One region of the Nocardia sp. NPDC059180 genome, then DNA from elsewhere that is predicted to be linked to it. Evidence: riboswitches for the same ligand, from Rfam matches in the RefSeq annotation. Region 1 holds a riboswitch; each other region holds the start of a gene.
The links. A riboswitch is a leader RNA that binds a small molecule or an ion and turns the genes downstream of it on or off. The one in region 1 is predicted to bind S-adenosylmethionine.
Positions count from the first base shown of each region.

Region 2: it holds a riboswitch for S-adenosylmethionine, as region 1 does, so the genes downstream of both, ACFXNW_RS27930 (rhodanese-like domain-containing protein) here and ACFXNW_RS03475 (aminotransferase class V-fold PLP-dependent enzyme) in region 1, are expected to answer to the same signal.
Region 3: it holds a riboswitch for S-adenosylmethionine, as region 1 does, so the genes downstream of both, ACFXNW_RS25245 (bifunctional o-acetylhomoserine/o-acetylserine sulfhydrylase) here and ACFXNW_RS03475 (aminotransferase class V-fold PLP-dependent enzyme) in region 1, are expected to answer to the same signal.
Region 4: it holds a riboswitch for S-adenosylmethionine, as region 1 does, so the genes downstream of both, ACFXNW_RS13220 (ABC transporter substrate-binding protein) here and ACFXNW_RS03475 (aminotransferase class V-fold PLP-dependent enzyme) in region 1, are expected to answer to the same signal.

Region 1 is NZ_JBHZBU010000001.1:746,421-753,740, reverse strand. It holds gene ACFXNW_RS03495 (inorganic diphosphatase) at 1-274, shown strand, start outside; gene ACFXNW_RS03490 (crotonase/enoyl-CoA hydratase family protein) at 443-1,264, opposite strand; gene ACFXNW_RS03485 (YbaK/EbsC family protein) at 1,368-1,841, shown strand; gene ACFXNW_RS03480 (flavin reductase family protein) at 2,136-2,606, shown strand; gene ACFXNW_RS03475 (aminotransferase class V-fold PLP-dependent enzyme) at 2,642-3,961, opposite strand; SAM riboswitch class IV at 4,010-4,123, opposite strand; gene ACFXNW_RS03470 (Pls/PosA family non-ribosomal peptide synthetase) at 4,327-7,320, shown strand, end outside.
Region 2 is NZ_JBHZBU010000011.1:170,243-177,562, forward strand. It holds gene ACFXNW_RS27925 (O-succinylhomoserine sulfhydrylase) at 1-1,074, opposite strand, end outside; gene ACFXNW_RS27930 (rhodanese-like domain-containing protein) at 1,071-1,487, opposite strand; SAM riboswitch class IV at 1,507-1,621, opposite strand; gene ACFXNW_RS27935 (hypothetical protein) at 1,687-2,166, opposite strand; gene ACFXNW_RS27940 (FAD-dependent oxidoreductase) at 2,331-3,719, shown strand; gene ACFXNW_RS27945 (amidohydrolase family protein) at 3,773-4,642, shown strand; gene ACFXNW_RS27950 (spore-associated protein A) at 4,716-5,120, opposite strand; gene ACFXNW_RS27955 (C40 family peptidase) at 5,322-6,068, opposite strand; gene ACFXNW_RS27960 (hypothetical protein) at 6,307-6,630, opposite strand; gene ACFXNW_RS27965 (hypothetical protein) at 7,280-7,320, opposite strand, start outside.
Region 3 is NZ_JBHZBU010000009.1:159,209-166,528, reverse strand. It holds gene ACFXNW_RS25280 (error-prone DNA polymerase) at 1-81, shown strand, start outside; gene ACFXNW_RS25275 (DUF4349 domain-containing protein) at 126-1,142, shown strand; gene ACFXNW_RS25270 (DUF167 domain-containing protein) at 1,099-1,329, shown strand; gene ACFXNW_RS25265 (tRNA (cytidine(34)-2'-O)-methyltransferase) at 1,333-1,797, opposite strand; gene ACFXNW_RS25260 (RidA family protein) at 1,903-2,304, shown strand; gene ACFXNW_RS25255 (DUF3017 domain-containing protein) at 2,463-2,708, shown strand; gene ACFXNW_RS25250 (homoserine O-acetyltransferase) at 2,841-3,989, opposite strand; gene ACFXNW_RS25245 (bifunctional o-acetylhomoserine/o-acetylserine sulfhydrylase) at 3,986-5,311, opposite strand; SAM riboswitch class IV at 5,399-5,509, opposite strand; gene ACFXNW_RS25240 (NADP-dependent isocitrate dehydrogenase) at 5,801-7,018, shown strand; gene ACFXNW_RS25235 (NAD(P)-dependent oxidoreductase) at 7,168-7,320, opposite strand, start outside.
Region 4 is NZ_JBHZBU010000003.1:606,143-613,462, forward strand. It holds gene ACFXNW_RS13210 (LppM family (lipo)protein) at 1-218, shown strand, start outside; gene ACFXNW_RS13215 (glycosyltransferase) at 296-1,357, shown strand; SAM riboswitch class I at 1,702-1,795, shown strand; gene ACFXNW_RS13220 (ABC transporter substrate-binding protein) at 1,845-3,470, shown strand; gene ACFXNW_RS13225 (ABC transporter permease) at 3,473-4,483, shown strand; gene ACFXNW_RS13230 (ABC transporter permease) at 4,458-5,351, shown strand; gene ACFXNW_RS13235 (dipeptide ABC transporter ATP-binding protein) at 5,360-7,060, shown strand; gene ACFXNW_RS13240 (DUF1684 domain-containing protein) at 7,134-7,320, shown strand, end outside.

The sequences.
Region 1 (7,320 bases):
GGCCCGCCCGGTCGCCATGTACAAGATGGTCGACGAGGCAGGCGGCGACGACAAGGTGCTGTGCGTGCCTGCCGGTGACCCGCGCTGGGATCACATCCAGGACCTGAAGGATGTCCCGGAGTTCGAGCTGGCCGCCATCAAGCACTTCTTCGAGCGCTACAAGGACCTCGAGCCCGGTAAGTACGTCAAGGGTTCGGAGTGGGTCGGCCGCGCCGAGGCCGAGGCCGAGGTGGAGGCGTCCATCCAGCGCCTGAAGGACCAGGGCGGACACTGAGCGTCGCCGAGCTGCCGACAGCTCGCTGACCGGCCGCCGAGAGGTAGCCGACGACAGCCCCCGAAACAACTAGCGGCACATCACCGAGGCAAACCCGAATCGGGGCCTCGATGATGTGCCGCTCGTCGTTGGTGAGCTGTCGACTGTTCGGTGGGCCGTCGAGCCCGGTCAGCGGCCCTTGAACTGCGGGGCGCGCTTCTCGAAGACGGCCTGAATTGCTTCGGTGAGGTCCTCCGACGGGAGGAAGGCCGCGTTCCACGCCGACACATAACGCAGGCCCTCGGCCACCTCGGAGGCGTGCTTCTGGTGCAGGACGTCCTTGGCGCCCTGCACCACCAGCGGCGGGTTGGCGGCGATCTCACGCGCGGTGGCATGAGCGGCGTCCAGTGCCGCCTGCTGATCGTCGAACACGTCGTTGACCAGGCCGATCTTCTCCGCCCGCGCGGCATCGATGTCCTTGCCGGTGTAGGCGAGTTCACGCAGGTGGCCCTCGCCGATGATGGCGGGCAGCCGGTGCAGCGAACCGATATCGGCGACGATGGCCACCTTCGCCTCACGCAGGCTGAACTTGGCGTCGGCGCTGGCGTAGCGGATGTCGACGGCGGCGATCAGGTCGAGACCACCACCGATGCACCAACCGGAGACCGCGGCGATGACCGGCTTGCGGCACTCGGCGACCGCCGTGACCGCGGCCTGCATGGTGCGGATCTCGTCCAGGAAATCGGTGCGCGGGGCGGCAAGCGCCTTATCTGCCAGCAGCGGGCCGAAGGTCCCGCTCATGGCCGGCAGATCGAGGCCGTAGGAGAAATGCTTACCGGAGCCGGTCAGCACGATCGCGCGGACCTCGCGGTCGGCATCGAGGGCACGGAAGATCTCCGGCAGCTCGCGCCAGAAGTCCGGGCCCATGGCATTGCCCTTACCGGGACCGGTCAGGGTGACCTGCGCGACGTGGTCGGTGGTTTCGACGGTGAAAGCCTGCCATTCAGTCATCTGTACAGCGTATACACGCCGATCACGGCGTCGATACCGTGTGGGATAGAACCTGTTATCACTGAACCGGCGCCCCCGAAGGTGTTCGCACTACCCTGGATTCATGCGCAGGTCACTTCCTCCGGTCGCCTGCCGGGTTGCGGACACCCTGATCGCCCGCGGCCACCACGGCGTCATCGTCACTCATCAGGATCGCCCCACCGCGGCCTCCGCTGCCGCCCGAGCCCTCGGCGTCGATATCGGCGCCATCGCCGAAGCCCGCCTGTTCCTGCTCGACGACGATCCGGTCCTGCTGCTCGTCTCCGGCGAACACGAGGTCGACCTCGATCGCACCGGCGAACGCATGGAAGGCACCCTCACCCCGGCCCCCGACGATCTCGTACTCGAAGTCACCGGCCATCCCCTCGACGCCGTCGCCCCCGTCGGCCATCCCACCAATATCCCCACCTGGGTCGACACCGCCCTGGCCCGCCATCGCGAACTGTGGGCCGCGGGCGGACATCCGGATGCGGTGTTCCGCACCACATTTCGAGAACTGGTGCGTATCACGGCCGGTCTTCCGATCGACGTCGATTGATCGGGCCGCGCGATGCCGCGCTGCGCAACCACCAGGTACAGCCTGGACGGGCGACCTCGAGGAGCCCGGTTCGCGGCCCGGCTCGCGTTTCCGTGGCCGCTGCGTACGCCGAAGGCAAGCAGTGGTCGCGGAAACGCGAGCCTCCCCGGGGCCGCGAACACGCCGCGACGAAGGAGCGGCAAAATCAACACAGTGACCGACGCGCATTCAGAACCGACAGCCACGGGGGCGGAGGCGGGACTGCGGGTGCCCGATGATCTGAGCGGGATCACCGCGGAGCAGTACCGCGCGTCCATGCGCCACTATCCGTCGGGGGTGACGGTGGTGACGCTGTGTTCACCGAAGGGGCCGGTCGGATTCACCGCGACCTCGTTCGCGTCGTTATCGCTGGAACCGCCGCTGGTGTCGTTCAATATCGCGCACACCTCGTCGAGCCTGGAGGCGATGAGCGAAGCGGATTCGGTGGTGATCCATTTCCTCGGTGAACATCAGCGCCACATCGCCCAGCGCTTCGCCCGCAGTGCCGCGGAGCGGTTCACCGACCGATCGCTGTGGACCACACTCGATACCGGCGAGCCGGTGCTGCACGGCACGCCGATCTGGCTGCGCACCACCGTCGAACAGCGCATTCCGATCGGCGACCACACCTTCGTCGTCGGCCGGGTGACTCGCGTGCACGACGCCACGGAGGAGAAGCCGGCGGCGGCGCCGTTGCTGTACCACAACGGCCGCTACTACCGGCCCACTCCGCTCGACGAGGACTGACGAACTCCCGGCCGCGATGACAGGGTATTCCGCGGTCAGCCGATGAGGCAGGGAGTCGCTCCGTCACCATCGACGCCGGTGAACGGCCTGGTTTCCGGGCTCGGATTCCACAGGCCGTCAGTGCGGGTGTAATTCCATGACGGGCCGTCGTGGACAAGCGCGGCGATCGCCGAGATCAGCCGGTCCACGTCCGTAGAGCTGGTGCCCAATCCGATACTCGCGCGCAGCGCACCGTCGAGCCCGAGACGAGCCAGCAGTGGGTGCGCGCAGAAGCGGCCGTCGCGCACGCCGATGCCGTGTTCGGCGGACAGATAGGCGGCCACCTCGCCGGGCGCGAAACCGTCCAGCGTGAAGGCGACGATGCCGACGGTGTCGGGGCTGTCGGACCAGATGCGCGGCAACCGCACGCCGGGGATGGCACACAGACCGTCCCGCAGCCGCTCGGCCAGCAGCCGTTCATGTGCGATCGCCCGGTCGGCGTCGATGTCGGCCAGCGCATCGCAGGCCGCCGCCAACGCCGCGACGCCGAGCACATTGGGCGATCCGGCCTCGTGTCGCTGCGGCGCGGGCGCCCACTCGGTGCCGTCGACCCGTACCTCACGCACCGCACCGCCTCCGGCCAGGTACGGCGGCGCCGCGTCGAGCCAATCCCGGTTGCCGACGAGCACTCCGGAACCGAACGGCGCGTACAGCTTGTGCCCGGAGAAGGCCAGGTAGTCGATGCCGCACTCGCGCAGGCTGATTCGACGGTGCGGCGCCAGTTGCGCGGCGTCGACGAGGATACGGGCACCACACTGATGGGCGATCTCGGCCAGCCGCGCCAGTGGCAGGACCTCGCCGGTCACATTGGAGGCGCCGGTGATGGCAAGCAGCGCAGCCGGTTTCGCACAGAGTTCGGCTACCACACGGCGGACCGTCTCGTCGACCGTATCCGCCGCGGTCACCACCCGCCGCCCACGCCGTTCCCAGGGCAGGAAATTGGCGTGATGTTCGACATCGAGCACCACGGTGTCGCCGGGCACGCAGGCGGCCAACAGGTTCAGCGAGTCGGTGGTGTTGCGGGTGAAGACCACAACCTGGTCGTCGGTCGCGTCGAGAAAGCGGGCGACCGAACCACGGGCGGCCTCATAGCATTCGGTGGAGATCCGCGAGGCGTAGCCCGCGCCGCGGTGCACGCTGGCGTAGTAGGGCAGCAAACGCTGCACCCGGTCGGTGACCTGAGCCAGCGCCGGTGCGCTCGCGGCATAGTCGAAATTGGCGTACGTGCAGGTCCCGCCCTGTACCAGGGGGACATGGAGGTCGTCTCCGGAGACCCGGGCGAGGGGGGCACAGGTCTGATCGAACACAGCAGTCATCACGTCATCCCGTCGGCTGAGGGACCCGCGAAAAGGGGAGTTTCATCGAGTCCGCGCTTGCCGCGCCCGGTCGGGCGTCGGCCCGGTCGTCACCCGGAGCACCCCACCGCGGAGGAGGGTTGCCGACCAGCTAGCCGGGGCTTGACGCTGGCACTCATGACCTGATCCGAGGCTGACAGACCGGCCCCGCTGCTGTCAACCCGGTCGCCGCTGCGGGTACCGTGGACAACTGGTCACCAGGGCATTCGCCGTTTGCCCATTGGTAACCCTCGTATGAAACAACCGTCTTCGAGAATTAGTTGGTGAGGCCGTACCGCCGAACATGGTTACTGCCGGACAGTGCTGAGGAAGGTGGGCCGGACGTGATGCTCCAGCCGCAGATCGACACCGATGGTTCGGTCGAGGAGCTCGATCCGCTGCGACGCTCAACCCTCGCCCCACCTGCGCGAACACTGGTCGACATCCTCGCTGACACCGCGCGCGCCCATCCGGACGCACCGGCCATCGACGACGGCGACACCGCGCTCACCTACACCGAACTGCTGGCCGAGATCGCGGTCACGGTCGAACGCCTCGCCGCGGCCGGTGTGCGCCGCGGCGACCGGGTCGGTGTGCGGATGCCCTCGGGTACCCGTGAGCTCTACGTCACGATTCTTGCTGTGCTGCACGCGGGTGCGGCCTATGTCCCGGTCGACGCCGACGACCCGGATGAGCGAGCCCGCCTGGTTTTCGGCGAGGCTCGGGTCACCGCGATCGTGACCGCCGCGGGTATCGAGCCGACCGAGCACGCGCAGCCGATCCCAGCATCCGCCGAGCAAACCGATGGCCCGGCGCAGCCCTCCCCCACCGATGACGCGTGGATCATCTTCACCTCCGGCTCCACCGGAACCCCGAAAGGTGTTGCGGTGACCCATCGCAACGCCGCCGCGCTCGTCGACGCCGAGGCTCGGCTTTTCCTGCGGGACGCCCCGATCGGCCCCGGTGACCGTGTGCTGGCCGGACTCTCGGTCGCCTTCGACGCCTCCTGCGAGGAGATGTGGTTGGCCTGGCGGCACGGCGGCTGCCTCGTTCCAGCGCCGCGCGCATTGGTGCGCACCGGTGCCGATCTGGGTCCGTGGTTGGTACGGCATGAGATCAGCGTGGTCTCCACGGTGCCGACGCTGGCGGCGACCTGGCCCGCCGAGGCTCTGGAACCGGTGCGGCTGCTCATCTTCGGTGGCGAGGCCGTGCCGCCCGAACTCGCCGAACGCCTGGCAGGTGACGCGGAGTCCGAGCGAGAGGTGTGGAACACCTACGGCCCCACCGAAACCACGGTCGTCGCGTGTTCGGCACTGCTGGACGGAAAGTGGCCCGTACGCATCGGGTTGCCGCTGGACGGCTGGGATCTGGCCGTCGTCGATGCCGCCGGTAATCCGGTCGGCGAGGGCGACTCCGGCGAACTGGTGATCGGCGGTGTCGGCCTGGCCCGCTACCTCGATCCGGCCAAGGACGCCGAGAAGTACGCGCCGCTCGCCTCGCTCGGCTGGGAACGCGCCTACCGCAGTGGCGATCTGGTGCGCAACGACAGTGCAGGACTCGTCTTCATCGGCCGCGCCGACGACCAGGTCAAGGTGGGTGGCCGTCGCATCGAACTCGGCGAACTCGACAATGCCCTGCAACATCTGCCCGGTGTGAGCGGTGCGGCCGCCGCGGTGCGCACCACCACTGCGGGCAATCAGATCCTGGTCGGCTACCTCACCGGAACCGCACCCGACTACGACGTGAAGACCGCCCGCACGCTGCTCGCCGAACAGCTGCCCGCGCCGCTGGTCCCGCGCCTGGTCGTGGTGCCCGAACTGCCCACCCGCACCTCGGGCAAGGTCGATCGCGACGCACTGCCCTGGCCGGTCGCGGGCACCGACGAGAATGTGGACCACGGGCTCACCGGGACAGCCGCCTGGGTGGCGGAACTGTGGAGTTCGATTCTCGGCGCCGAGATCACCGGCGCCGACGCCGATTTCTTCGATCTGGGCGGCGGATCGCTGTCGGCGGCCCATTTGGTGACCGCATTGCGGGAACGATATCCGAGGATCGCGGTCGCCGATCTGTACGACCATCCGCGTCTCGGCGCGCTGGCCGAACTGCTGGACGACACCGCACCCGCGGCCGCCGTCATCGAACGCACCGTCCGCCCGACCCCGCTGGCGGCGCAATGCGCGCAGGTGCTGGCCACCCTCCCGTTGACCACCCTGACCGGCCTGCAATGGCTGACCTGGCTCGCCATCGCGGGCAATATCGCGAGCTGGGCGGGAGCGCTGCCCTGGCTGCCGCAGCTGTCGTGGTGGTGGACGCTGCTGCTGTTCGTCGTGTTCATCACCCCACTCGGCCGCATGAGCATCTGTGTCGCAGGCGCCCGGCTGCTGCTGCGCGGCGTCCAACCCGGCAGCTATCCGCGCGGCGGCTCGGTGCATCTGCGGTTGTGGGCGGCGGTGCGGCTGTCGGAGGCCAGCGGCGCCGAAAACCTCTCCGGCGCACCGTGGATGGTGCCGTTCGCACGGGCGCTCGGCGCGAAGATCGGCAAGGGCGTCGACCTGCACACCCTGCCGCCGGTGACCGGCATGCTCGAACTCGGTGACGGATGCAGTGTCGAACCCGAGGTAGATCTGTCGGGGTATTGGATCGACGGCGACGTCGTCCATATCGGGCCGATCGCGATCGGTCGCGGCGCGGTCGTCGGTGCACGCTCGATCCTGCTGCCGGGCACCAAGATCGGCCGCGGCGCCGAGATCGCCCCGGGATCGGCGGTCGCCGGGAAGGTCAAGCCGGACCAGGAATGGGCGGGTTCGCCCGCGGTGAAGGTCGGCAAGGCCAGGCACCGCTGGCCGGCCGACACCCCGAAGCGGGCGGCGCATTGGGTGATGGCGTTCGCGCTCAGCTCGATGGGGCTGGCCGCGATGCCGATCTTCGGTCTGGCCGCCGGTGGCGCGCTCATCGTCTGGTGGATCCGTGACACCACCACCATCGCGGGCGCGCTCGGCCGCGGACTGCTCATGCTGCCGGTGGCGACCCTGCTGAGTCTGCTGGTCTACGCGGTGGCAACGGTGGTCGCGGTGCGGGTGCTCAGCATCGGCCTGACCGAGGGCTATCACCCGGTGCGCAGCCGGGTCGGCTGGCAGGTGTGGGCCACCGAACGCCTGCTCGACGGTGCCCGCAACTTCCTGTTCCCGCTCTACGCCAGCCTGCTGACGCCGGTCTGGTTGCGGCTGCTCGGCGCCAAGATCGGCAAGCGTGTCGAAGCGTCGACAGTACTGCTGCTGCCGAAGTTCACCACCGTCGCCGACGGCGCGTTCCTGGCCGACGACACCATGATCGCCGGCTAC
Region 2 (7,320 bases), on a different contig from region 1:
AGTGATCAGGGTCTTGGCGTCGCCGAGATTGTTGGACAGGTCGACGATGCGCAGCCGGTTCAGCACCTCGAAGGCACGCTTCTTCGCCTCGTGCTCGGGCGCCTTCAGCTCGAAGGTGACCACGGTGCCGCCGCCGCTCATCTGACTCGCCGCCAGGTCGTATTGCGGATGCGAATCCAGGAACGGGTACTTCACCCAGCTCACCGAATCATTGCCCTCCAGGAAACGTGCGATCCGCAGGGCCGATTCGGTCGAATGGCGCACCCGCAACGGCATGGTCTCCAGGCCCTTGAGCAACGTCCACGCGTTGAACGGACTCAGCGCCGGACCGGTGTGGCGCATCAGGTTCTTGACCGGACCGCCGATGTAGTCCTCGGCGCCGAGGATCGCACCGCCGAGTACCCGGCCTTGTCCGTCGATGTGCTTGGTACCGGAGTACACCACCACATCGGCACCGAGTTCGAAGCCGCGCTGCAACAGCGGCGTCGCGAAGACGTTGTCCAGCACCACCTTCGCGCCCGCGGCATGCGCCATCTCGCTCACCCGGCGCACGTCCACCAGAGTCTGCATCGGGTTGGCGGGCGTCTCGAAGAACACGGCCGTGGTCGGCACCGACAGCGCCTGCTCCCACTGGTCGAGGTCTTCACCGTCGACAAAGACCGTCTCCACACCCCAGCGCGGCAGGATCTCGTTGCACACCACGAAACAGGAGCCGAACAGGCTGCGCGCGGCGACCAGCCGGTCACCCGCGCCGAGCAGCGCACCCAGCGCGGTGAACACCGCGGCCATACCACTCGCGGTGGCGAAACACGCTTCCGCGCCGTCGAGCAGCCGCATCCGCTCCTCGAACATGGCGACCGTGGGGTTGCCGTAGCGGGAGTAGACGAAATGCTCGACCTCGCCAGTGAACGCGGCCTCGGCCGCTTCAGCGCTCTCGTACACGAAACCCGACGTCAGATACAGCGCTTCGGAGGTCTCCTCGAATCCCGAACGCCGCACTCCGCCGCGCACACCGAGTGTGGCGGGCCCGACGCCCTCCGGCAGCGGCCGGTTGAACGCGCCGCCGGTGATCACGACTGCCGCCAGGGCAGGCCGTCGGCGCGCCAACCGGCGACACCTCGGTGACCGAACTCGTCGAGCGGGCCTTCGAAGCCCTCGCTGACGTTGTATGCGGGCTCGATACCCGTGCTGGTCGCGACAGTCGCGGCATGGGCCGAACGCTGGCCGGAGCGGCACAGGAACACCACGGGGGCATCCGGATCGCGACCATCGAGGACGGTGCTCAGTTGCTGGGCGAACTCGGTATTACGCGCACCGGTGCCGTCGACCCATTCGATCAGCACGGTCTGCCGATCAATGGCGCTGGTATCCGGGATGCCGACGAATCTCCATTCGGCCTCGGTCCGCACGTCCACCAGGACCGCCCGTGGATCGTCGCGCAATATCTCCCACGCCTGTTTCGGGGTGATGTCGCCGGCATAAGTCATGTGTGGCACCTTCCTCGAGAATCCGCACTTGCCGCATCTGGCTTCGATGCGTGCCAGGTCGTCACCCGGAGCACCCCACCGCGGAGGAGGGTTGCCGGCCAGCGAGCCGGGGCTTGGCGCTGGCACTCATGACCTGAAACGAGATTGCCTGGCCAGGGGTTGTCGTGTCAAACCCCCGATCAGGGGCCTGCGCAGGGGCTCAGTGACAGACCAGCCACTCGTTATCGACGCGCCGCAGCTGCCAGGTTCCGGTCGCCTCGTCTCCGTCGACCTTGCTGGTGACCGTCGCCGTCGCGCTGTCGCCCTCGACCTTCATATCTTCGAGTTTCGTGATTTCTATGGCTTTTCCGGTCTCGCCCTCGTCCAGCCTGCCCGCCATCGGTGAGCGCTTCGGGTCGAAGTCCGGGCAGGCCGCTTCCTTCGGCGGCACCAAGCCGTAGCGCGAACTCGCATCGCCGAAATCACGCACCGCGGCGGCGACCCGGTCGGCCTCTGTGACATTTTTCTCAACCGGCGACACCAGCTCGGAGATCACGATGACGGCGAGCACGATCGCCGCGATCGCCGCCGCGACGATGAACGGCACCATCGAGCGGGTCGAATCGTCGGATTCCTGCCCGTCGGCCGGCGTTTCCCCGCCCTTGTCCGCACTCGAATCGGCCGGCTGCTGATCGCTCATGAATGACGATGATCCCTGGTCCCCGAAGTAGGCCGGACATGCCCCCGATAGAATCGGCGGGATCGCGGCCGGTGCCGTACAGGTGAAATCCAGCCGTGCATCAACTTAGCCTAAGCTAAACAGGACGCCATTTACTGTCTCAACCATAAAGGTGCGCGTAAACGATGACCGAACAGACCGCAGCTGCACGCCCGCTCCGCATCGCAATCGTGGGTGCCGGACCGGCCGGTATCTACGCCGCCGATGCGTTGATGAAGTCGGATGCGGACGTGTCCATCGACCTCTACGAGCGGATGCCCGCGCCGTTCGGCCTGATCCGCTACGGCGTCGCGCCGGACCACCCGCGCATCAAGGGCATCATCACCGCGCTGCACAAGGTGCTGGACAAGCCGCAGGTGCGCCTGCTCGGCAATATCGACTACGGCTCCGACATCACCCTCGATGACCTGAAGGTCTTCTACGACGCGGTGATCTTCTCCACCGGCGCCAACGCCGACCGCGCGCTGCCGATCCCCGGCATCGACCTGGACGGCTCCTACGGCGCCGCCGACTTCGTCTCCTGGTACGACGGGCACCCGGATGTGCCGCGCACCTGGCCGCTGGAGGCCGAGAAGGTCGCGGTGCTCGGCGTCGGCAACGTCGCGCTGGATATCGCGCGCGTGCTGGCCAAGACCGGCGATGAACTGCTGCCGACCGAGATCCCGCCGAACGTCTACAAGGGCCTGAAGGAGAACAAGGCCGTCGAGGTGCACGTCTTCGGACGTCGCGGCCCGGCGCAGGCCAAGTTCACCCCGCTGGAACTGCGCGAGCTGGATCATTCGCCGACCATCGAGGTCATCGTCGACCCCGAGGACATCGACTACGACGAGGGCTCCGAGGCCACCCGCCGCCACTCCAAGCAGGTCGACATGGTCGCCAACACCCTCGAGCAGTGGGCCATCCGCGATCAGGGCGACCGCCCGCACAAGCTGTACCTGCACTTCTTCGAGTCGCCCGCCGAGGTGCTCGGTGAGGACGGCAAGGTCGTCGGCCTCAAGACCGAGCGCACCCAGCTCGACGGCACCGGCAACGTCAAGGGCACCGGCGAATACAAGACCTGGGACGTGCAGGCCGTCTACCGCGCGGTCGGCTACCTGTCGCAGAACATCACCAACCTGCCGTTCGACGATCAGGCGGGCGTTGTCCCCAACGAGGCCGGTCGCGTCCTTGCCGACGAGAACGCCGACGACGCGAGCCGCTACATGCCGGGCACCTACGTCACCGGCTGGATCAAGCGCGGCCCGGTCGGCCTGATCGGCCACACCAAGGGCGACGCCAACGAGACGGTGGCCTGCCTGCTCGACGACAGCAAGAACTTCGTCCCCGCCGAGCGGCCCGAGCTCGAAGCGGTGCTCGAGTTCCTCGAGAGCAAGGGCATCCCGTTCACCACCTGGGACGGCTGGTACCGCCTCGACGCCCATGAGCGCGCGCTCGGTGAGCCGGAAGGCCGTGAGCGGGTCAAGGTCGTCGAGCGTGAGGACATGCTGCGCGCCAGCGAGCCGCACAAGGTCTGAGCGCTACCCGCTCGGGGGAAGCGCGAAACACGACGCTGAGGCATGCTGTACAGGTGTTCGATGCCCATGTCCACATCATCGATCCGCGGTTTCCGCTGATCGAAAACGAGGGCTACCTGCCGGAGCCCTACACCATCGACGATTACCGAAAGCGTATGTCGCGCTTCGATGTCGCCGGTGGCGCGGTGGTCAGCGCTTCCTTCCAAGGCAGCGATCAAAGCTATCTGCGGGCGGCGCTGGCCGAGCTCGGTGAGGGCTGGGTCGGCGTCACCAGGCTGCCCCTGGATACCAGCGACGACGAGATCGTCGAGCTGGACCGTGTCGGGGTGCGCGCGCTGCGGTTCAACCTCAAGCGTGCAGCCGCCGATATCGCCGCGATGACGTTGCAGGCGATCCGGGCTTACGAGCTGGCGGGCTGGCATGTCGAGGTCTACATCGACGGCCAGATGCTCGCCTCCCTGCAACCGGTCATCCTGAAGCTGCCTGCCCTGTCGATCGACCATCTCGGCATGTCCGAGGACGGCCTGCCCTACCTGCTGGATCTGGTCGATCGCGGCGCCAGGGTCAAGGCCACCGGCTTCGGCCGCGTCGATATGGACGTCGCCACCGCCCTGCGCCGCATCCACGCGGTCAGCCCCGAGGCGCTCATGTTCGGCACCGATCTCCCCGGCACCCGAGCCGGGCGCCCCTTCGAAGACTCCGACGTCGACCTGCTCTGCGACGTCGTCGGCACCGATATGTACAAGGTCCTCGAGAACAACGCCCGCGCCTTTTATCGGCTTCCGCCCGTGGAACGTGCGGTCCCTGACCCCGATCCGACGCTTCCTCTGCACGCACCGCCCGAACCGACTCTGCCGCTGCGGCGTTCGGATCTACCGAAACCCGAAATGCTGGATACGGTTCCGCTGCCGATCGTGGAGTGATCCTGGCCGGGCTGTCCGAACAGCTCGGGAGAGTGGTTCGCGGGCGCGCCCCGCGAACCACTCGACCCACCGTTCAGCGGCAGTGAACCTTGAAGGTCTGCCACTTGTCGTCAGCGATGAGGCCGCCCCAGTCGATGCACTGGCCCTTCGCCTCGACCGTCACCGGACCCGCGTACTCCTTGTACTGGTCGTCGTCGATGACCTCTTTGTCGTGGTCGGACGACAGCCGCAATCCGGCACCCATCCGGATCGGATCGCCCGGCTTATCACGCACAGTGACAACGCAGTTCTTCGATCCGTTGTAGGTGAGGAATACCGTGCCGCCCTTCAGCTCATGCGAGTCGATGACCTTGAATCCGGCGCCACACTGACCTCCGTAGGTCGCCGCGGACGCGGTGGCGGGGAGCAAAACCGCGGTTCCCGCCGCGATTCCGATGGCGCCCGCACATACGGCGATCGCCTTCCTGGTGTTGAGCATGTCGAAATTTTTCCTCTCGATGTGGTTCTTCGATTCAGCTACCCCCGCCGTAAAGAGCCAAAACGCGAATTTTTCCAATACAGCCGAGGAAAATCCGGATTGGATCGCCGCAATTCCCCTAGCGCACGGAATGTTCTGAGAAGCGCACAGAATCCGAGAGATCGGCCGTAATCTCCGGTCGCGGCGCCTATGGCGAGTCCCTCAGTATCGACGTGCGCCGGCGAAGGGCATTGTCGCCATATCGGATTCGACGACACCCGCACCGGAAGTCGAGGCGTGGATGACCTTCCCGCCGCCGGAGTACAGCGCGGAGTGGCCGCCGCCGTAGAACGACACCAGATCGCCGGGGCGAAGTTCGTTCCGCGAGACCGGGGTTCCGGTGGCGAGCTGCTGATGACTGGTCCGCGGTAGGTCTACGCCCGCTCGGCCGTAGGACCATTGCACCAGGCCGGAGCAGTCGAACGCATCGGGGCCGGTCCCGCCCGCGGAATAGTTCGCACCCAACTTGCTGCGGGCGGCCGTTATCGCGGCATCACCTCGGGTCTGCTCGGGGATGACGGCAGGCGCGGGCGGCAGGAGGTCTGGCAGGAAGGGCAGGTCCACAGGCAGGGGTGGGACGGTGAACTCAATGGGCCGAGCCCCGGCTGGTTCCTGGGCGGCAAAATCCGCGTTTACAGGCTCGATTGCGGGCTCGCCGATGCCGAATTTCGCGGGTGGAATGTCACCTATTGGAATGTCCGCCAACTCTGGAGCGTCGAAACTCTGCGTAACGGCAATGTTCACCGGAATGTCGAAGGTACCGACTCCGGGAACTTCCGCTGGCTGCGCGGTCGCCGATCCGGTGGCCGGTAGAAGCACTCCCGCAGCTCCAGCCGCAGAGCCGATGACCAGCAGAAATACGCGGCGCAGCCGGCGCGAATATCGCACGTCGTCGTCAGATGATGCCATGTTGCGGTCCTCCGATGCTCACATCGAGGCCGATGGCGGACGATCGTTGTTCACCACGGCCTTCGAATTGATTCGAAAAACGTCACGGTGATCTGTTCGGCCCAGTCGATCCGAGCGTCGATCTTTCATTCATCGACATTTTTAGAACAGCGGAACACGCCAACTTTATATAACAAACCAATAACGACCAATTGTGGGTCGGTAATCCGCGGACGTTGAGTGAGGCGGTAGAGACTCCTCAGCTCCTAGCGAGGCGCTCCTGCTCCTTCTGGTAGGCGCGCCACGCCTGCTGCGTCGGCGTCGGCCGTGTGGTGAGGGCCTTCCAGTCGGTCGAACGGACGAAGTTCACGACCATCAGCACCGGCAGGATGAACGCCTGGAAGAAGATCAGGTAGCTGCCACCTTCGAAGACGAACGCCAGATACCCCGCGTAGGCGAGGAATCCCGCACCGAAGGCGCCGTTGAGCCAGCGGGAAATCTCGCTCTGCCCACCCTTGACCGCAGCCATCACGAGCATGAGCGTGCCGCTGAGCACGAGCATCCAGACGTACCAATCGAACACGCGCGTTCCTCCCGAGTCGTCGTGCTGCCTAATGACAGCACCGGATGCCGAGAAGAAAACCGCTTCCCGCTTACCGAACTCTTTCGGAACCCTTGCGCCGAGGATTCGCTCGGATTCGGATCGGCACGCTGCGCCGGTTCGCACGCGGTCGGCGTGATTGCGGCTGAACGACGCGATCAGGGGAGTCCGGCGGATCCGCATTCAGTGTCTTCGAACCCGCGCCAGGTCCGCGGCAGCTCGACGCGCCTGGCCAATACCTGAGGCACCAAATCATCGTAACCATCGCGCAGTTCGGCCAGCTGTACCCACGCTTGGTGCACCCGTTCGTCGGCCGCGGGTCGGCGGGACAACTCCCAGCACGCCAACACTTGCGCCTCAGCTAGCCGCGATACGACGGATCCGAGCGACTCGGTCCCCTTCGCCGGCCCGCATCGTCCGGCCGGTAGCTGAACAGCCACCCAGGTGTCGATTGCCGCCACCACCGCCCTGATCCTCGCGCGAATTGTTGCCCGCTCCGGCGTATCCACGGTCAGATCTCGGTACAAACTCGCCAGCTCCCAAGCCCACGCCAGCAGCGGAGAACTGGTCCCACGCCCGCACCGAACCGCCGACAATAGATCGTCCGCCGAGGGAAGCGACACGCGATCCGTCACGCCGTTCGCCTGTCTCGCAACGGAATCGGCTTGGGCC
Region 3 (7,320 bases), on a different contig from region 1:
GAAGGCGCGGTGAGTGTGCTCGCCGAGCACTTACAACAGTTGGATCTGCGCATGGCCGCCAAGTCCCGCGACTTCCGGTGAACGAGAAGCATGTCGAGACCGAGACGAGCCGCTACGCTGCGACCATGCGGAAGCTTGCGGTGCTGTTGATCGCCCTGCTCGGCCTGGCCTTGCTGATCGGCGGCTGCGGCGATGACGACGACGCGGATGATTCGGCCACCAGCGGCCGCGCGTCCATGGACATGCAAGCTCCCGCGGCGACACCGGGTTTCCGGGAACAGGCACCCGCCAGAGAACAGGACACCGGCGGCGCGACGAACGCGGACCGCAAGGAAGTGATCACCGGCCAGGTCGAGATCACCTCCGCCGACCCGATCGATGCGGCGGGCAAGGTGACGGCTGAGGTGACCGCGCTGCAGGGCCGCGTCGACAGCCGCACCGAACGTCCCGGCACCGGTGACAGCGATCCCAGCGCCCGGCTCACCGTCCGGATCCCCGCCGAGCACACCGACGCCTTCATCGCCGGTCTCGGCGATATCGGTGAGGTCACCGAGGTGAGTACCAACCGCGATGACGTGACCATGCAGTGGCAGGACCTCGACGCGCGCATCAGCGCCCTGCAGGCCTCGGTCGACCGGCTGCGGGTCCTCATGGCCGAAGCCACCAATACCGCCGACCTGCTCGCCGCCGAGCAGGCGCTGTCGAGCCGTCAGGCCGATCTCGACAGCCTCACCGCGCAGAAACGGCTGCTCGACGATCAGATCGCGCTGTCCACACTGACCATCGAGATCTCCAGCACCCATACCGATTCCGACGATGGGCCGACCAACTTCTGGGACGGCATCGTCTCCGGCTGGAACTCGCTGGTCGACTGGTTGAAGGATGCGGTCGTCTTCCTCGGCAAGGCGGTGCCGTGGCTCGGCTTTGTCGCGGTGATCGGTGCGGTCGTGTGGGTGATCGTGTGGCTGGTGCGTAGGCCACGGCGCGCGCAGGTCGCTGCGTCGCCCGGCGCCTCTACCACTGCGAACTCAACCGCGCAGTCCGGCGCCGCAGATGTCGGCACGACCGGGAAAGCTACTGCCGCAACAGGAGAATCGAGTGCCGACGACGGTTCGGGCGACGATAAAACCGAACAGCCGTAAGGGCCCGCTCGTCGAAACCCTGGACGACGGCACCGTGCAGCTCTACGTCCGCGCACCCGCAGTGGAGGGCAAGGCCAACAAGGCCGCGATCGAGCTGCTCGCCACGCATTACGGCGTGCCGAAGAGCGCAGTCCGCCTCGTCGCGGGCGCGACGTCGCGTTTCAAGCGTTTCGAGATCGACGACTGAACCTCACACCGCGTCGGGAAATCCATGCTGTCGCCACGCCTCGTAGACGGCGACCGCGGCCGAATTGGACAGGTTCATCGACCGCCGCCCCGGCAGCATCGGGATCCGCACCAGCTCGGTGATGTGCGGGTCGGCGAGCACCTCCTCGGGCAGCCCGGTCGGCTCGGTGCCGAACAGCAGCACATCGCCTGCGCGATATTCCACATCGGTGAACCGCGTGCTCGCCTGCGTGGTGAACGCGAACACCCGCTCCGGCCGGATCGCCTCCCATGCCGCCGCCAGATCCGGATGCACCGTCACCGACGCCAGGTCGTGATAGTCCAACCCGGCCCGCCGCAACTTCGGCTCGGACAGATCGAACCCCAACGGCTCGATCAAATGCAGCTCACACCCCGTCCCCGCCGCCAGCCGAATCGCATTCCCGGTATTCGGCGGAATGCACGGCTCATGGAACATCAGTCGGAACACGCCCACCATTCTGTGCGGGTGCCGTGCGGGCTGATCATCCGGGTCATCGGTAGGGCGGTGCCGCACGCCGCGAATGTGTCGGTAGGGCGGGATACAGTCCGCGGCATGGGGAGCACATCACATAATCCGGCGGGCGCACAGCCTCCCGCACCAGGCTTCGCGCACGCGACGGCTTCCAAGGGAAGCACGATCATCCATCTCTCCGGGCAGGTCGGAGTAGACGAAACGGGCGTGGTAGCCGAGGGGCTGGCCGGGCAGACGGCGCAGGCGTTGATCAATCTCGGGAAGGCGCTGGAGGCGGCGGGCGGGACCGCGGCCGACCTGGTCAGCGTCCGGTTCTACGTGGTGGATTGGGATCCGTCGAAGTTCGAGGCGCTCGGGGCCGGTGGCGCGGCGGCGCGGGAGTACTACGAGTTCCCGGAAACCGCGGTCACGTTGGTCGGTGTGGCGGCGTTGTTCACGCCCGAGCATCTGATCGAGGTCGAGGGTGTCGCGGTGGTCGCGTAGGGGCAGGTAGCGGCGATCGAAAGGTGTTGCGCTGTCCAGCGCTCGCGCGGTCCGGCAGGTCTGCAACAATCGAAGCCGTGACCGATGCCGACACACCGACCGCCGAACGACGGCCCGGCGACAGTTGGGCTACGCAGTTCTTTCGCTGTCACCTGCCGATGGTGATCGTGGCGCTGGTCATTCTGGTGGCGATCGTGTTCGTGGCCTCGGAACGCTGGCGCCGCGGTGCGCTGTTCTTCGGCGGCGCCACTCTGCTCGCGGCTACCTTCCGGCTGTGCCTGCCGACGGCGCGGGTCGGCTTGCTCGCGGTGCGCAGCAAACCGTTCGACGTCGGCGCGCTCGCGCTGCTCGGCAGCTCGATCGTGTTCATCGCGGCCACCATCAATACCCTCGGCGTCAGCTAGGGATAGCGGCGCGCCGGTCGTGGGGGTGATTCGGGTGAGCCCGGCCGTGTAGTAGAGCGAGGGCTGCGGCCGCGACCTGCCGGAGGTACAGGTGGCCTGCGGCATTGCCGACCTGGCCGCGAATCCGCGAACCTATCGCGCGTTGCGGGCCAGGTTCATGGTCTGGATCAGCAGCTTGGACACCGCAGCCGCCTCGGTGAGGAAGCCGTCGTGTCCGTCGCGGGAGTGCACGACCTCGAGGCCCTGACAGCCGGGCAGCCCGTCGGCCAGCTCCTGCTGGGTGTAGAGCGGGTACAACCGGTCGGAGTCGACGCCGCCGACCACGCACGGCACCGGCGTGGCCGCCAGCGCCGCTGCGATACCGCCGCGACCGCGACCGACATCGTGCCGGTTCATGGCCTCGCTCAGCAGCACGTAGGTGGCCGGATCGAAACGCTTGCACAGCTTTTCGGCCTGATACTCGAGGTAGCTCTGCACCGCGTATCGCCCGCCGCGCCACGGATCCTCATCGCCCTGGGCGTTGTTCTCGAAGCGATGATCGAGTTCGCCTTCGGTGCGGTAGCTCAGATGGGCGATGCGCCGCGCGATCCCCATGCCTGCGGTCGGGATGCGGCCGGTGTCGTGGTAGTCGCCGCCCTGCCAGTGCGGATCGGCCTGAATAGCGGCGATCTGGGTGGTCTGGGTGCCGATCTGGTCGGCGGTGGCGCGTGCACCCACCGCGAGCACCAGCGCCGCCGAGACTCGTTCGGGGGCGCCGACCATCCACTCCAGGACCCGCATGCCGCCCATCGACCCACCGACCACGGCGGCCAGGCGTTCGACGCCGAGCAGGTCGAGCAGCACGGCTTCGGCGGTCACCTGGTCACGGATGGAGATCTCCGGGAACCGAGAACCCCACGGCTTCCCATCGGGTGCTGCCGAGGACGGCCCGGTGCTGCCTTTGCAGCCGCCGAGCACATTGATCGCCACGACGCACCACTCGTCGGTGTCCAGCGGAGCGCCGGGACCGACCATGCCGTCCCACCAGCCTGGCTGCGGATGAATGTCGTCGGGGTGGCCGACCACATGAGAGTCGCCGGTCAGGGCATGCTCCACCAGCACCACATTGTCCAGCTCGGGTGACAGCTCACCCCAGCGCTGCACGGCCAGGTGCACATCGGGGACGATCTCGCCGTTCTCCAGCGCGATATCCCCGACGGCGATGGTGCCGAGCCGCCCGTCCGGCGGCGGCAACTCGGCCGCCGTCACACGGGCGGTCCTGCGGTCGGCACTCACGGTCACGTCGCCGCCGCCGTGAATCCTGCGTGGAGGTCGGTGAGGATGTCGTGGATGCCTTCGATGCCGACGGCGAGGCGGATGAGGCCGGGGGTGACGCCGGCGGCGAGCTGCTCGTCTGGTGTGAGTTGGGAGTGGGTGGTGGAGGCGGGGTGGATGACGAGGGAGCGGACGTCGCCGATGTTGGCGACGTGGGAGTGCAGGGTGAGGGCGTCGACGAATTTCTTGCCTGCGTCGATGCCGCCGCGTAGTTCGAAGGACACGATGGCGCCGACGCCTTTGGGGGCGAGTTGTGTGCCGCGTTCGTACCAGGGGGAGGTGGGTAGTCCGGCGTAGGCGACGGATTCGACGTCGGGGTGCCCAGTCAGGTATTCGGCGACGGCGAGGGCGTTGGTGACGTGGCGTTCGATGCGCAGGCTGAGGGTTTCGATGCCTTGGGCGATGAGGAAGGCGTTGAAGGGTGAGACTGCGGAGCCGAGGTCGCGTAGCAGTTGGACGCGGGCTTTCAAGGCGTAGGCGGGTGCGCCGAGGTCGGCGAAGACGGCGCCGTGGTAGCTGGGGTCGGGGGTGGTGAACCCGGGGAACCGTGACTGTCCGTTGGCGTCGGTGATGGTCCAGTCGAAGGTGCCGCCGTCGATGATGACGCCGGCCACGGCGGCACCGTGGCCGCCGAGGTATTTGGTGGCGGAGTGGACGACGATGTCGGCGCCGTGGGTCAGGGGCTGGATCAGGTAGGGGGTGGCGACGGTGTTGTCCACGATCAACGGCACACCCGCCGCATGCGCGACCGCGGAGATACCGGGAATATCGAACACCACGCTGCTCGGGTTGGCGACGGTCTCGCCGAAGAAGGCCTTGGTGTTGGGCCGGACCGCGGCCTTCCACTGCTCCAGATCATCCGGATCGTCGACGAAGGAAACCTCGATACCCAGCTTGGGCAGCGTGTAGCGGAAAAGGTTGTAGGTGCCGCCATAGAGGTGCTGGCTGGACACGATGTGATCACCCGCGCCGGCCAGGTTCAGGATCGCGTAGGTCTCGGCCGCCTGTCCGGAGGCCACCAGCAGCGCCGCGACACCACCTTCCAGGGCGGCGATTCGCTGCTCCACCACGTCCTGGGTGGGGTTCATGATGCGGGTGTAGATGTTGCCGGGCTCCGCGAGCCCGAACAGTGCCGCCGCGTGATCGGTATCGCGGAAGGCATAGGAGGTGGTCTGGTAGATCGGCAACGCGCGGGCGCCGGTGCTCTCGCACGGGGCCTGACCGGCATGGATCTGCTTGGTCTCGAAGGACCAGGCTGCGGTCGGATCGGGCACGGTGGCGTCGGTCAAGGCATGCTCCAAAGGTTGTTCGCCGGGATTACTGGGTTATCTGTGCGCGAGCGACAAACAACAACAACACATCTCGGTGACCTCCTACGTGCGCGCTTGCTCCCGGCTCTCGGGAGCCCGGTCCTCACCCGGAGCACCCCACCGCTGCAGGAGGGTTGCCGTCCAGCTAGCCGGGGCTTGGCACTGGCTCTCATGACCTGACCGCCATCGTAACCGGCGGGCCCTCACGGCCCGAACCCCGGCTTCCCATGCTCGGGATCGGCGGCGGGTGAGCTGCGGTGGAATCGACGGCGAACCGTAATCCGGCTCACACCCTGACCTACCCGCACAGTGAGGTCGCCAGCAGCAGTACGCTCGTCTTGTTTGCACCAGACGTCTCGCGGACAACACGAGGCGTATACGTTGTCTGTTGAACAGCTGGGGTCCGCTCACAAGCGTGTTCGCCTGGCCGTGCAATAAGGGCACCATCCTAGGAGGACACGAAGATCCATGTCCAAGATCAAGGTTGAAGGCACCGTCGTAGAACTCGACGGCGACGAGATGACCCGGATCATCTGGCAGTTCATCAAGGACAAGCTGATCCACCCGTACCTCGATGTGAACCTCGAGTACTACGACCTCGGCATCGAGTACCGCGACAAGACCGACGACCAGGTCACTGTCGACGCTGCGAACGCCATCAAGAAGCACGGCGTCGGCGTGAAATGCGCGACCATCACCCCCGATGAGGCCCGTGTCGAAGAGTTCGGCCTCAAGAAGATGTGGCGCTCGCCCAACGGCACTATCCGCAACATTCTCGGCGGCACGATCTTCCGCGCGCCGATCATCATCTCCAACGTTCCGCGCCTGGTACCTGGCTGGACCAAGCCGATCATCATCGGCCGTCACGCCTTCGGTGACCAGTACCGCGCCACCGACTTCAAGGTGTTCCAGGGCGGCACCGTCACGCTGACCTTCACCCCGGAAGACGGCAGCGAGCCGATCGTGCACGAGGTCGTGAAGATGCCCGAAGACGGCGGCGTCGTCATGGGTATGTACAACTTCAAGAAGTCGATCGAGGACTTCGCGCGGGCATCGTTCAACTACGGCCTGCAGCAGAACTACCCGGTCTACATGTCGACCAAGAACACCATCCTGAAGGCCTATGACGGCATGTTCAAGGACACCTTCCAGGAGGTCTTCGAGGCCGAGTTCAAGAGCCAGTTCGAGGCGGCGGGCCTGACCTACGAGCACCGCCTGATCGACGACATGGTCGCCTCCTCCATGAAGTGGGAGGGCGGCTACGTCTGGGCCTGCAAGAACTACGACGGCGACGTGCAGTCCGACACCGTGGCGCAGGGCTTCGGTTCGCTGGGCCTGATGACCTCGGTGCTGCTGACCCCGGACGGCCAGACCTGTGAGGCCGAGGCCGCGCACGGCACGGTCACCCGGCATTACCGTCAGCACCAGCAGGGCAAGCCGACCTCGACCAACCCGATCGCGTCGATCTTCGCCTGGACCCGCGGCCTCGAGCACCGCGGCAAGCTGGACAACACCCCCGAGGTGATCGGTTTCGCGCAGACCCTCGAGGACGTCGTCATCAAGACCGTCGAGGGCGGTCAGATGACCAAGGACCTCGCGCTGCTCGTCGGCGGTGACCAGGGCTACCTGAGCACCGAAGAGTTCTTGGCCGCGCTGGATGCCAATCTGGCACGCGCCACCCGCTGAGCTGATCCGCTGAGCTGATCTGCCTCGGCAGGACCGCTGCCGGCCGTGAGGCGCCCCTACCGAGGCGCCGCGGCCGGCGGACAAGGGTCCGGCTGGATACACGGGCACCCCGCACATCATGCGGGGTGCCCGAGGTGTTTCCGGGGGTGTCAGCGAACGCCGACCGGGCGCCCGGAGGTGAGCAGACCGGAGACCGCGGTGGTGAAGCTCTCCGCACCGTGACCCAGCTCGGTCTGCTTGTCGAACAGGCGTTGCAGCGGGTCGATGAGCTCGCTGGAGACGCCCTGGTTGTGTGCGGCGGT
Region 4 (7,320 bases), on a different contig from region 1:
CGCCGGGTGATGTGACGAATATGCGCGCCGAGGTCAGCTACGCCGACCCCAACACCCGGTCCTTCGCGGGCTGGGCGGGCATCGTCGGTGGTATCACCCTCGCCGTCGCTGCCGTCGTCGCAGCCCTCGCCTACGTCAACCGCAACCCGGCCCCACCGAATGCCCCGGCCCCCAACTTCGATATCGGGCGTTGGTGGCGCGAAGTTCGCAGTAGGTGAGATCGGGGACGACGACCGCGGTTCGCGCGGGTTCGGGAATCGCGGTGGCCGGATGCGCTGTCGCGGTATGGAACCTGATGACGATGCGCCGCCTGATTCCGGGTCCGTCTGTGGACGAGTCCGTTGCAGTCTGTGTCCCGGCCCGGAACGAGGCGCGGCAGCTGCCTGAGCTGATCGCCGATCTGCGTGAGCAGACGGGGGTGCCCGGGCTGCGGGTGCTGATTCTGGACGACGGTTCTACGGATGGCACCTACCAAGCGGCAAAACGGGCTGCCGGTGACGATCCGCGAATCACGGTGCTGCGCTGCGCCGACGAACCCGAACCGGGCTGGACTGGTAAAGCGGCCGCGTGTGCCCGGCTGGCAGCTGCGGCCGATGCTGCGGTGTTGGTGTTCGTGGATGCAGATGTGCGGCTGGCCCCCGCCGCGATCGCTGCGGCAGTGAATGAACTGCGGGCGGGTCAGGCGGCTCTGGTGTCGCCCTGGCCGCGACAGCTCGCGGCCTCGCCCGCCGAACACCTGGTGCAGCCGCTGCTGTGCTGGTCATGGGCCACGACGTTGCCGGTGTCGGTGGCCGACCGGGGAACCCGGCCGTCGATGGCGGTGGCATGCGGGCAGTTCCTGGTCTTCGACGCCGAGTCCTACCGGACCATCGGCGGTCACACGGCGGTGTCGGGCAGTGTCACCGAGGACCTCGATATCGCCAGGACGTTGCGCCGAAAGGGCATGCGGACCGCCGTGGTGGCGGCCGGACCATTGGCGAGCACCCGCATGTACCACGACGCCGCCGAGCTCGAGGCCGGCTACACACGGTGGCTCTGGTCCGCATACGGCGGGTCGGCAGCCGGCGGGCTCACGGTGGGAGCCATTGCCGCCCTGGTCTATTGGCTGCCGCCGCTGGCTGCCATTGCCGGACGTGGAGACATCCGACGCGCGGGCCTGCTCGGCTATGCCGCGGCCGTCGCTGGACGCCTCGCGGCTCGCGCCCTCGAAACCGGTGCGGCACCGCACCGCGACGACATCACCGCAGCACTGGCACATCCGTGCTCGGTGGCTATGTACCTGTACCTATGGGCCAGGTCCCGCCGCGCCCTACGTCGCGGTGCGCTCGCGTGGAAGGGTCGGCGGATCGCGCCGTAATGCGATACGCCCGGGAGCCGGCTTTCGGTCGCACCGACCCCGGTTCGCTCACGGCACCTCGGTAATTCCACTGTCGGCAGAGACAGGAGCGGTCGCCGCTCCGAATGGTGCCGAAGACGGCGGCGAGGACACGCAGGTCAGGCCGTCGACACAGGCGGACATTCACGATATTCCCGTGACCGCGTCCGGCACGTTACCTCGGATCCGACCGTGTCACTTGCGGCGCGCGCCGGGTGCGCGGGACAAGAGCTGAACTCACCCTGATTACTACCATTGTGCTGCGGTTTCCCTGCGACGCATGATGATTCGGCCCGATCGGATACCGCACCGCGTCCGGTCCGGCGAGACCATCCAGAGCGACCGAGAGACCTGGCTCGTCGACGTCGCAGCAACCCCCCGGTCACCGGGTGCGGGTGCTTCCGCCGGGACCGATGGAGGCACAGATGAAAGACGCCGACAAGGCCGCAACTACGAACGGAGCGCACAGGTGACCCGATCTCGACCCCGGGTCGCCGCGTTGACCGGCGCGCTGCTCGCCGCCACCACACTCGCCGGCTGCGGATCCGGTACTTCGGCACCGGACGCCGCGGCCGGGCCGCCACAACCGGGCGGAATTCTGCGCTACGGGCTTTCGGTGGCGCCGACCTGCGCGGATCCGGCGCAGGCGAGCACCAATCAGACGATTTACGTGGCCCGGCAGGTGGTTGATTCGCTGACCGATCAGGATCCGGAAACCGGTGAGCTGAAGCCATGGCTGGCCACCGGCTGGGAGGTGAGCCCGGATGCGAAGGTGTTCACCTTCCACCTCGCCGACGGGGTGAGTTTCAGCGACGGGACGCCACTGACCGCGGACTCGGTGCGCAAGACCTTCGACTCGATCGTGCGGACGCTCGGCGCGGCCAAGGCACCGCTCGGCACCAGCTACCTGACCGGCTACGTCGGTACGACCGCGGTCGACCCGTTGACGGCGCGAGTGGAGTTCAGCGCCCCGAACGCCCAGTTCCTGCAGGCGTCCTCGACCCCGCAGCTGGGCATCCTCGCCGACGCCACGACCGCGCGGTCCGCGGAGGATCGGTGCGCCGGCGCGGCCACGGTCGGGTCGGGGCCGTTCAGCTATGCCGACTACCGCCAGGACGTGTCCGCCACGCTGGTGAAGCGCCCCGGCTACGGGTGGGGCTCGGCGGTGTTCGGCCATCAGGGCGAGGCGTATCTGGACCGCATCGAGTTCACCGTTGTCCCCGAGTCGGGTGTGCGGACGGGTTCGTTGTCTTCGGATCAGCTCGACGCGACCAGCGACGCACTGCCGCAGGACGCACCACAGATCGAGGCGACCGGCGGCCGGGTGCTCAGCACCGCCAATCCGGGGATTCCGTTCGGATTCCAGCCGAATGTGACCCGCGGCCCGCTGCGCGATCCCGCGGTGCGGCAAGCACTGCTGACCGCGATCGATCGACAGGAGCTGGTCGATACCGTGCTCGGACCGCAGTTCCGGCCTGCGACCAGCGCACTGGCGTCCAGAACGCCCGGCTATCTGGATCTTTCACAGCGCATCGGTTTCGATCCCGACGCCACGCGCGCGGCCCTCGACCGTGCGGGCTGGGTGCGCGGTGACGACGGTATCCGGGTGAAGGACGGGCAGCGCCTGGGTTTCGCAGTGACGTTCAGCCAGGTGTTCGCCGGTAATCAGGCGATCCTCGAGCTGATCCAGCAGCAGCTGCGCACGGTGGGCATCGATCTGACGCTCGATCTGGTGTCCAACGCGGAATACACCGCACGCCAGAGCAGCAAGGATTTCGACGCGCTCTACTACAACAGCACCCGCGCCGACGGCGATATCCTGCGCACCGGCTTCGGTCTCGACGGCCGCAACCTCAATGCCCGCGCACCGATCCCGGCACTCGACGATGTGCTCACCGCGCAGCTGGGCGCGGTCGACTCAGAAACACGAAAGGCATTGATCCAGCAAGCCCAGCAGCAGGTACTCGATGCAGGTCTGTGGATCCCGACTGTCGAGCTGTCGCAGGCAATCGGCGCCGGTGCGGCGGTGCAGGACCTGAAGTTCGAAGCGTCGGCGCGGCTGCAGTTCTACGACGCCTGGCTGAGTGGACGCTGATCATGGCCAGATATGTACTGCTGCGGGCGGTTTCCGCGGTGTGGGTGCTGTGGGCGGCGTTCACCATCTCCTTCGTCGTGCTGTACCTGTTGCCCGCCGATCCGGTGGCCATCGCGGCCGACGGCGGCGGTGGAGGTACTCCGGTCGACGCGGCCGCCCTCGCCGGCATGCGGGCCAGATACGGGCTGGATCAACCGCTGTGGGAGCAGTACCTGAGCTCGCTGTCGCATGCGGTGCGCGGCGATTTCGGCCGATCCATCGCCACCGGACAGCCGGTGAGCGAGGCGATCGTGGACGCGCTGCCGTCGACCCTCGCTCTGACCGGACTGGCCCTGCTGTTCGCGGCTGTCGGCGGAACCGCGCTGGCGTTCGCCGCGACCTATACCCGCACGCCCTGGCTGCGCGGGGTATTGGCCGCGCTGCCGCCGATCGGGGTGTCGATGCCGACGTTCTGGACCGCACTGATCCTGTTGCAGCTGTTCTCCTTCCGCTGGCAGCTGGTGCCTGCGTTCGGCGGGATCGCGCTACCCGCGGTGACGCTCGCGATTCCGATCGGCGCGGTGATCGCGCAGGTGCTCGCCGCGGGGCTGGAATCGACGTGGCGGCAACCATTCACCGAGGTCGCACTGGCCAAGGGCGCCTCGCGCTGGTGGGTGCAGCGGCGGCATGTGGCGCGGTTGGCGAGCGTGCCCGCCTTCACCATCGCCGGTGTGCTGGTGGGCAATATGCTCGCCGGTTCGGTGGTCGTGGAGACGGTATTCGCACGGCCGGGGCTCGGCAGGCTCACCCAGACCTCGGTACTGGCCCAGGACATTCCGGTGGTGCAGGGCATCGTGCTGGTCAGTGCGCTGGCGTTCGTCACGGTCAACCTGGTCGTCGATCTGCTGTATCCGGTGCTGGACCCGCGGATCGAGGGCCGGTCGCGCGCAACGGCGGCAACCACTGATCGGCGCGGAATCCTCGCGTACTGGCGCCGGGAGGTGACCGATGGCGCTCGAACTGCTCGAACGTGAACCGGCGATAAGTACTCCCGTCGACGACCAGTCGGCACAGGTGCGTAGGCGCTCGCGGGCATGGACCTGGCTGCGCCGCAATATCGCACTGATCCCCGCCGTTGCGGTGATCGCGCTGGCGATCGGCTGGGCGCTGGCACCCTCGGTCTTCGCCGGCGGTGACCCGCTGGCCGGTGTTCCGGCGCAGAAGTTCCAGCCGCCGAGCTCCGAGCACTGGTTCGGCACCGACAATATCGGCCGCGACCTGTACACGCGGATGGTGCACGGCGCCGGGCTCTCACTCACCGCGACCCTGTCGGCGGTCGCGATCGCGCTGATCGCCGGCACTCTGCTCGGGCTGCTCGCGGGCGCGCTCGGCGGTGTCGTCGACACGGTCACCATGCGGATCGTCGATGTGCTGCTGTCGATTCCGGCGCTGCTGCTGTCGCTGGCGTTGGTGACCGCGCTCGGCTTCGGCACCCGCAATGTGGCCATCGCCGTGGGGGTGTCGCTCATCGCGAATTTCGCCAGGGTGATGCGCTCGGAGGTGCTGCGGGTGCGCCGGGCGGCCTACGTGGAGGCCGCGCGCGCATCGGGGGTGCGGTGGTACACGGTGCTGGTTCGGCATATCCTGCCCAACTCCTATCCCCCGGTGCTCGCGCTGGCCGCGGTCGAATTCGGGATGGCGGTGCTGGCGGTGTCGGCGTTGAGTTTCCTCGGCTACGGCACCGCACCACCCACCCCCGAGTGGGGGTCGCTGATCTCGGAGGGCCGCAACTACCTCGCCACCGCCTGGTGGCTGACGACGCTGCCCGGCCTGGTGATCATCGCCGTGGTCCTATCCGCCCAGCGCGTGGGTCGCGCCGTCACGAGGAGTGAACACCGTTGAGCGAGAACGTGTCCATCGATGTCCTGTCCCCCGCCGACGAGCCGGAATCCGACCCCGGCACCGACGAACTCCTGCGCGTGGACCGGCTGCGCATCCGCTACCGAGCCGGCGACGGGCCGGTGACCGCGCTCGACGGCGCCTCGCTCACGGTGCGGCGCGGTGAGGTTGTCGCGCTGGTCGGCGAATCCGGGTCCGGCAAGTCGACGCTGGCGCATGCGATGATCGGTTTGCTCGGCGATACCGGCGACATCACCGGCGGCACCATTACTTTCGCCGGGCGACGCGTCGATACCGGTTCCGAGCGGGCGCTGCGCCGCCTGCGCGGTCTGCAGGTCGGCTTCGTTCCGCAGGACCCCGGGCTCTCGCTGAATCCGGTGCGCCGCATCGGCGACCAGGTGGCCGAGGCGCTACGGGTGCATCGGCTCGACGACCGCCATGGCGCGCTGGCACGGGCGACGGAACTGCTGTCGGAGGTCGGCCTGGACCGGCCTGAACTGCGGGCCACCCAATATCCGCACGAGCTGTCGGGCGGACAACGTCAGCGGGTGCTGATCGCCATCGCACTGGCCTGTGGACCGGATCTGATCATCGCCGACGAACCGACCAGCGCACTGGACGCCACCGTCGCGCGCCGGGTACTCGACCGGCTGGCCGAACGCACCGCCGCACGTGGGACGGCCGTCCTGTTGATCACCCACGATCTCGCGATGGCCGCCGAACGCGCCGACCGGCTGGTGGTGCTGCGTGCGGGATCGGTGGTCGAAACGGGCCGCACCGCCGAAGTTCTCGGCAAGCCCCGCCACCCGTACACCCGGCAGTTGCTCGGTGCCGCACCCGCGTTGACCTCGCCCGACGTGGCGCGACGAGCAGCTGTTCTCGACGGCAGCCCACTGCTCACCGTCCGCGATGTGCACAAACTGTTCCGGACCGGTTCCGGCTCAACGGTCACCGCAGTGGACGGTGTGGATTTCGAACTCGGTCGCGGCGAAACCCTGTCGCTGGTCGGCGAATCGGGGTCCGGCAAGTCCACGACGGCGCGGATCGTCATGCGGTTGACCGATCCGGATCGCGGGGAGGTGGTCTTCGACGGCCAGGAGCTCACCCGCGCCCGCGCCGGGCGATTGCGGGCGCTGCGGCGCCGGTTCCAGGTCGTCTATCAGAACCCGTACTCGTCATTGGATCCGCGATTGCGGGTGGGTTCGGTCATCGAGGAACCGTTGCGTGCCTATGGCATCGGCAATCGGAAGGCCCGCCAGGAGCGGGTGGCCGAGCTGCTCGAACAGGTCGCGCTGCCTGCCACCTACGCGCGGCGCCGTCCGGCTGAGCTGTCGGGAGGGCAACGCCAGCGCGTGGCCATCGCGCGGGCGTTGGCGCTGCGGCCGGAGCTGCTGGTGCTCGACGAACCGGTCTCCGCGCTCGACGCGTCGGTGCAGGCCCAGATTCTCGAACTGCTCGACGAGCTGCAAACCGAGCTGCGGTTGAGTTACCTGTTCATCTCCCATGATCTGGCCGTGGTGCGCCGCATCAGCGACCGGGTGGCGGTGATGCGGTACGGCCGCATCGTCGAATCCGGCACCACCGCCGAGATATTCGGCAATCCGCGCCACGACTACACGCGGGAGCTGCTTGCCGCCATCCCGAAGCCCGCGTTCACCGTCCATATCCCGCCGGAAACCACGTCCGGACCCGATACGGCAGGACTGTCGTGAGGCCGCCGCGTTCGCCGTGTCACGGCTCGATCCGGCACTACATCCATCGCACCGCCCACGAAGGAGTCACCCGATGACCACCAGCATCACCACCGCGTTCGCCACCGACTGGACCACCTGGCAGGCCGAACGCGCGAACGGACTGCGCGACCCACTCGGCTTCCTCAGCCTGACCGCCCTGCACTGGCTCACGGACCAGCCGGAGCAGCTGCCCGACGTCCCCGGGACCTGGTGGGTCATCGAGGACCGGGTGTTCGTCA